DNA from 2 places in the Delftia deserti genome. Region 1 is predicted to be linked to the other one. Evidence: riboswitches for the same ligand, from Rfam matches in the RefSeq annotation. Region 1 holds a riboswitch; the other holds the start of a gene.
What was found. A riboswitch is a leader RNA that binds a small molecule or an ion and turns the genes downstream of it on or off. The one in region 1 is predicted to bind glycine.

Region 1 (3,385 bases):
CTGAAAAAAACCTGTGAAAGGCGGTTTGAGAAAGGTCAGTGCGCACTGTAGCGGCATGCGATGGCAGGAAAAACGAATCCGCCGAACTCGATCCACGCCAAGCGCGCAGGCTGTCCTCAACCGCGGTGATAGCGGGGCGCCACGAAGGGCGTGGCCTGCACCTGCATGGGCACGGCCTTGCCGCGCACCATGGCCTGCAGCGTGGTGCCGATGGCGGCGCTGCCCGGCTCCACATAGGCCAGTGCCACGGGCTGGTTCAGCGTGGGCGACAGCAGGCCGCTGGTGACCTGGCCGACCTTGCGGCCGCTCGCGTCCAGCAGCTCCGTGCCTTCGCGCACGGGCACGCGCTCCAGGGCCACCAGGCCCACGCGCTTGCGCGTGAGCAGCTCGGGCGACTGCAGCTGGGCCAGCACGGCGGCCGCGCCGGGAAAGCCGCCTTCGCGCTCGCCACCGATGCGGCGGACCTTCTGCACGGCCCAGTTCAGGGCGGCCTCGGCCGGGGTGGTGGTCGTGTCCAGATCGTTGCCGTACAGGCACAGGCCGGCTTCCAGGCGCAGCGAATTGCGCGCGCCCAGGCCCACGGGCCTGACTTCGGGCTGGGCCAGCAGGGCACGGGCAAAGGCCTCGGCGTGGCCGGCGGGCAAGGAGATCTCGAAGCCGTCCTCGCCGGTATAGCCGCTGCGCGTGATGTACAGCTCGGCGCCTTCCCAGTCGAAGTAGCCGCCCGTCATGAACACCAGCCCGGCCGTGTCGGGCAGCAGGCGCTCCATGGCGACTGCTGCCTGCGGGCCCTGCAGCGCCAGCAGGCCCCGGTCGAACTGGGGCTCGATTTCGCAGCGCTGGCCGATGCGGGCCTCTATGTGCGCCAGGTCTTCGTGCTTGCAGGCGCCGTTGACGATCAGGAACAGGTCGTCCTCGCGGCGCACGAACATCAGGTCGTCCAGAATGCCGCCCGCGTCGTTGAGCAGCAGGCCGTAGCGCTGGCGGTGTTCGCCCAGGCCCAGCACGTCCATGGGCAGCAGCGATTCCAGCGCGGCGCCGGCATCCGGGCCGCGCAGGCTGATCTGGCCCATGTGCGAGACATCGAACAGGCCTGCCGCCTCGCGCGTGTGCAGATGCTCGGCCATCAGCCCCTGCGGGTATTGCACGGGCATGGAGTAGCCGGCAAACGGCACCATGCGAGCGCCCAGTTCCTGGTGCAGGTCGAACAGCGGGGTCTTGAGCAGATCGGTGGTGGAGGCAGCGGTCAAGGAGGGACTCTCTTTTCGGCAAGGGGCAAGGCACAACGCCATCCCGGAATCCCGGGATGTCCTGCCCTGCTGTCCGCTTTACCTGAGAGATTCACCCGCACCTTCCATGCGTGGGGCTTGCTCCTTCGGTGGATGGGGCACACCGCCGTGCCCTGCATCTCTCTCCAGCTAGGAACGCCTGCGGCCGTGGCGGCAGGCGGTGCCAGTCCTTTTACCTGAGCGTTCGGGACGAACCCTGCGCCTTCGGCGGCGCCGCTGCCTGTGACCATTGCGGCCGGGCGGGCACTCTCTCCTGACCGGCGCATTCTAGCTGCGGCCGGCCCCTGCGCGGCTGCGGGATTTCCGCGGGCCGACTGCAGCTCCATGCGCTTGCCTGCATGGATGCATTTGCAAATTGCATAACTGTCTAAAAAATCTCCTACATTGAGATGCATCGATATATGAAATCTCGTGAGCGAGAAGGAAGAAGCGCACATGCAGCAGACGCTGGGAGACACATTGGCCTGGCCGGCACGTTACCTGCCGAACAAGGAAGCCCTGGTCGCGTGGGAGGGCGGCGAGCGCCGCGCCTGGACCTATGCACAGCTCGATGCCGAGGTCAACCGCCACGCCCACGGCCTGGCCGAGCTGGGCATAGGCCATGGCGACGTGGTGGCCGCCTTTCTCTACAACACGCCGGCCTTTGTCTTCACCATGCTGGCGGCCGCGCGCCTGGGCGCCATCTTCAACCCCATCAACTACCGGCTGGCGGCGCAGGAGCTGGCCTTCATCCTCAAGGACGGTGCAGCGCGCGCCCTGGTCTTCGAGCAAGAGGGCGGCGAGGTGGCCGCACGCGCCCAGGCCCTGCTCAAGGCCGAAGGCGGGGGTGGCCCTGGCACGGGCGTCGAGCACTGGATCTTTGCCGACGATACCCAGGCCGACGCGCTGCCGATCTGGGCCACGCAGCGCCTGTCCGCCCTGGCCAGCGGCCGCAGCAGCGCGCCGCCACAGGCCCATGTGCGCGAAAGCGATCCTTGCATCCTCATGTACACCAGCGGCACCACGGGCCGGCCCAAGGGCGTGCTGCACACGCACCGCAGCAAGCTGGCGCACAACGCCCTCATGCACCAGACCATGCAGTTCACGCGCGACGACGTGGGCCTGGCCATGGCGCCGCTCAACCACACGGCCGAGCTGCACACCAGCTTTTTGCCGCGCCTGCAGGCCGGGGCCACCCAGGTGCTGCTGCGCCGCTTCGACGTGACCGAGGCCTGGCGCCTGATCCGCGAAGAGCGCGTGAGCTTCTTCTTTGCCGCGCCCACCATGGTCACCATGCTGCTGGCCGACCCCATTGCCTCGCCTGAGCAGGCGCCCGCGCTGCGGCTGGTGGAGTACGGCGGCGCCTCCATGGCGCCGCACCTGATCCGCGAATGGACGCGCAAGGTCGGCAGCGACCTGGTCCAGGTCTACGGCACCACGGAAATGGGTCCCTGCATGTCCGTCCTGCTGCCGCGCGAGCAACTCTCGCACGCGGGCTCGGCAGGGCTGCCCTCCATGGGCCATGACCTCATCGTGGCGCGCCTGCGCGAGGACAACGCCCCCACCGATCCGGCCGAGGCCTGCCTGCCCGGCGAGGTGGGCGAAATCCTGGTGCGCGGCCCCTGCATGATGGCCGGCTACCTCAACCGCCCCGACGCCAATGCCCGCGCCCTGGCGCACGGCTGGTACCACACGGGCGACCTGGGCCACATCGACGACGACGGCTACCTCTGGATCCGCGACCGCATCGACTACATGATCAATTCGGGTGCCGAGAACGTCTATCCGCGTGAGGTGGAAGACGCGCTGGTCGAACACGCCGATGTGCTCGAGGTCGCCGTCATCGGCGAAGCCGACGAGCGCTGGGGCCAGATCGTCGCCGCCCATGTGGTCGCCAGGCCCGGCGCCACGCCCACGGCCGAGGCGCTGGACGCCTTCCTGGTCCACGGCGACCGCCTGGCCGCCTACAAGCGCCCGCGCCGCTACCACTTCCGCCAGGCCCTGCCCAAGACGGCCAGCGGGAAGATACAGAAGCAGTTGCTGAGGGTGGTGGTGACGGCGTGAGTGCCTGACAAAGCTGGCGCATCCCGTCGGGGCAATGCTTGAACGTGGGCCCT
Region 2 (3,385 bases), 2.3 Mb from region 1:
GGTGGCGCAGCTGCTCGGCATCCAGCCTCGCCACGGATTGCAGGCTGGCCGCCATGCCTGCGCCGCGCAGCACAGCCACGGTGGCCACGGCCAGGTGCTCGGCACGGCCGGCCTGGCTGGCGAAGGCGACCAGCACGGTGTCCTGGCCCGCAGGCGCGGACGGTGGCGGGTCCTCCAGCAGCGCCTGGCGCTCCTTGGCCAGGGCGCGCGCCTTGCGCCGGCGGTCCAGGTAGAGCATCCAGCCCGTGATGGCGAACAGGGGCATGATCAGCGAGGCCAGCGTCATGAAGATGCGCCCCGGCATGCCGAAATAGGTGCCCATGTGCAGCGGGTAGATGGCGCCCACGGCGCGGCGGCCCGTGGGCAGGTCGGCATAGCGCTCGTCGCGCTGCACGGCGCCGTCGGGCAGCAAGGCCATCTGGTTGCGCGCGCGCTCATGGGCGGCGTCGGCATCCAGCCAGCTGATCTGCAGGGGCTGGCCCGCACGCTCGGGCAGACGCAGCTGGGCGAACTGCCAGCCATGGGCGATGCGCTCGAAGGCGGCCCAGCCGGGCGCGATGTCGATGGGCTGCTGCACGCCAGCCGGCTCAGGCCGGCCGCCACCGGGTTTCGAGGACGGCGCCGCGGGAGCGGCCACGCGCGGCGGCACGCCGGCCCAGCCGTCCACCGTGCTGCGCACCACGCCAAAGGCCCAGTACATGCCAGTGCAGGTGAACACCACATAGGCCACCAGGGCCCAGGTGCCCGCCACCGAGTGCAGGCCCCAGAGGAAGGAGCGGCCCTTGAGCGCCGGGTCGAAGCTCAGCCAGGTGCGCCATGACAGCGGCCGGCGCGGCCAGCGCAGGTACAGGCCCGACAGCGACAGCATCAGCAACAGGCCGGCCAGCGTGCCCGTGATGGGCTTGCCGTCATCGCGCGACAGCAGCAGCCAGCGGTGCAGGCGCTCCACCCATTCGAAGAACTCCGTGCCGTGCTGCTCGGGCAGCTGGGCGCCCGTGTAGGGATTGACAAAGACCGTCTGGCCCCGGCGCTGGCCGGCCGGCGGCTTGAAGGCCACCTGGGCCGAGCGGCCGGGCTCGGCAAAGACGGTGATGCGCTGGACCACGCGCTGCTCGCCGGCCTCGCGCAGCGCCTGCGCAATCTGTGGCGGCGCCAGCGGCGCGGCATCGCGCGCGGGCACGGTTGCCGTGCCGGGGTTCATCCAGCCCAGGATTTCCTCGTGGAAGGAGAACACCGCGCCCGACAGCCCGATGACGATGAGCACCGTGCCGGCCGTGATGCCGAAGAACCAGTGCAGCTGGAACCAGATTTTCTTGAAAGTCATGGGGGCGGACGAAGGCAGTCAGATGTCCATCGGTGCGCAACGGAGCATCAGTACGGAGCGGTGCATGGGAGGCGGGCAGAGGGTAGCTGGCAGCAGGCAGTGGTCGTGCATGGCGGCCGTTCGCCAGCCCCGGGCGGCGTCGGCCGGGGCCAGGGAGGGAAGGCGCCATCAGCGCGAAATTCTAAATTGTTCTCATTTACCGCATGTTGCGCGCAGGCGATAGGCCCGCAGGCCGACCTGGGGTTTACGCCTAGCGGCAGCGGCACGGGCCGCCCCCTAGAATCGCCATCAGCAGGAGAGCAGGCGGGCGCCACGGTGCCGGCCTCACCGAAGGCGCAAACTCCCATACACGCTCAGGTTCCGTACTGCAAACTCATCATGCCGTCTGGAGAGCCGCCGCGCGCAAGGCGCGGCGCACCGAAGGAGCAAGCCCCGTCCCCATGGACGGCGGTGAATCTCTCAGGTACCAAGGACAGGGGGAGCGGCAGCTGCGTCACGACGGACGCCGGCTGCTTGCTATTAAATCCATAGCTACCAGCTTCCGCGTGACCGGCACATGCCTTTGAAAGGGCATTGTCATGCGCGTCATCGTTCTCGGAGCCGGCCTGATCGGCACCGCCTCGGCCTACTATCTGCAATCCCTGGGTCACGAAGTGACCGTCATAGACCGCCAGGCTGCGCCCGGCGCCGAAACCAGCTTTGCCAACGGCGGGCAGATCTCGGTCAGCCATGCGGAGCCCTGGGCCAACCCAGGCGCACCGCTGAAGCTGCTCGGTTGGCTGGGCCGGCAGGACGCACCGCTGCTGTTTCGCCTGCGTGCCGACATGCGCCAGTGGCTCTGGGGCCTGTCCTTCCTGCGCAACTGCACGCCCGCGCGCACGCGCCACAACATCCAGCAGATCGTGCGCCTGGGCACCTACAGCCGCGAGGCGCTGCAGCAGCTGCGGTCGGACACCGGCATCCAGTACGAGCAGCGCATGCAAGGCATCCTGCACTTCTACACGAACGCCCGCGAGTTCGAGGGCGCGCTCAAGCCCACCGAGCAGATGCAGGCCCTGGGCTGCGACCGCCGCCTGATCGATGCCGACGAAGCCGTGCGCCTGGAGCCGGCCCTGGCCCATGTGCGCGGGCAGATAGCGGGCGCCACCTATACGGCCGAGGATGAATCAGGCGACGCCAACCTCTTCACACGCGAGCTGGCGCGCATCGCTGCCGCCACGGGCGTGCAATTCCGCCATAGCCACCATGTGACGGCGCTGCGCACCACGGGCGCGGGCGCCAGCCGCCATATCGACCATGTGGAGATGACCAATGCCGAGGGCCGCTACGAACGCATCCAGGCAGACGCCTATGTGCTGGCCATGGGCTCGTTCAGCCCGCTGCTGGCCCAGCCGCTGGGGCTGCGCCTGCCCATCTATCCGGCCAAGGGCTACTCCGTGACCCTGCCGGTACTGGACCCCGCCAAGGCCTATCAGGTCAGTCTCACGGACGACGAGTTCAAGCTGGTGTTCTCGCGCTATACGGGCGCTCAGGGCGACCGGCTGCGCATCGCGGGCACGGCGGAGTTCAACGGCTACGACCGCAACCTGGACCCCGTGCGCTGCGAGGCCATCGTGCGGCGGGTGCAGCAGCTGTTCCCCGGCGCCGGCGATGCCGAACGCGCGCAATTTTGGAGCGGCCTGCGCCCCGCCACGCCCAGCAATGTGCCGCTGATCGGACGCTCGCCCATCGCCAACCTGTTCCTGAACACCGGCCACGGCACGCTGGGCTGGACCCATGCCTGCGGCTCCGGCATGGCGCTCGCCGACCTGGTCAGCGGCAGACAGCCGGCCGTGGATTTCGATTTTCTGGGAGCTGCAGTCATGGACCCGGATCGCAGCGCAGGCACGGTGCGCCCGCGCGCGGTCTGAGGTGCAGACGGTGTGTACCGTGTGTACGGCGTGTACGACGCCTAAGCAGTGAACACCGTCAACACTCCGGCGAAGCGGTGCAGGCGGGCGTCCATGATCTCGGCTTCGGCGACGAAGCCGATCAATGGCACATCGCCCAGTGCGTGGCGCA

Region 2: another riboswitch for glycine. It lies ahead of ACFPFG_RS20810 (D-amino acid dehydrogenase); the one in region 1 lies ahead of gcvT (glycine cleavage system aminomethyltransferase GcvT).

Annotation. Positions count from the first base shown of each region.
Region 1 is NZ_JBHSIH010000001.1:6,619,323-6,622,707, forward strand. It holds gene gcvT (glycine cleavage system aminomethyltransferase GcvT) at 117-1,250, opposite strand; glycine riboswitch at 1,310-1,428, opposite strand; glycine riboswitch at 1,444-1,555, opposite strand; gene ACFPFG_RS31190 (fatty acid--CoA ligase) at 1,725-3,332, shown strand.
Region 2 is NZ_JBHSIH010000001.1:4,327,591-4,330,975, reverse strand. It holds gene ACFPFG_RS20815 (PepSY domain-containing protein) at 1-1,324, opposite strand, end outside; glycine riboswitch at 1,700-1,810, shown strand; gene ACFPFG_RS20810 (D-amino acid dehydrogenase) at 1,903-3,234, shown strand; gene ACFPFG_RS20805 (FIST signal transduction protein) at 3,276-3,385, opposite strand, start outside.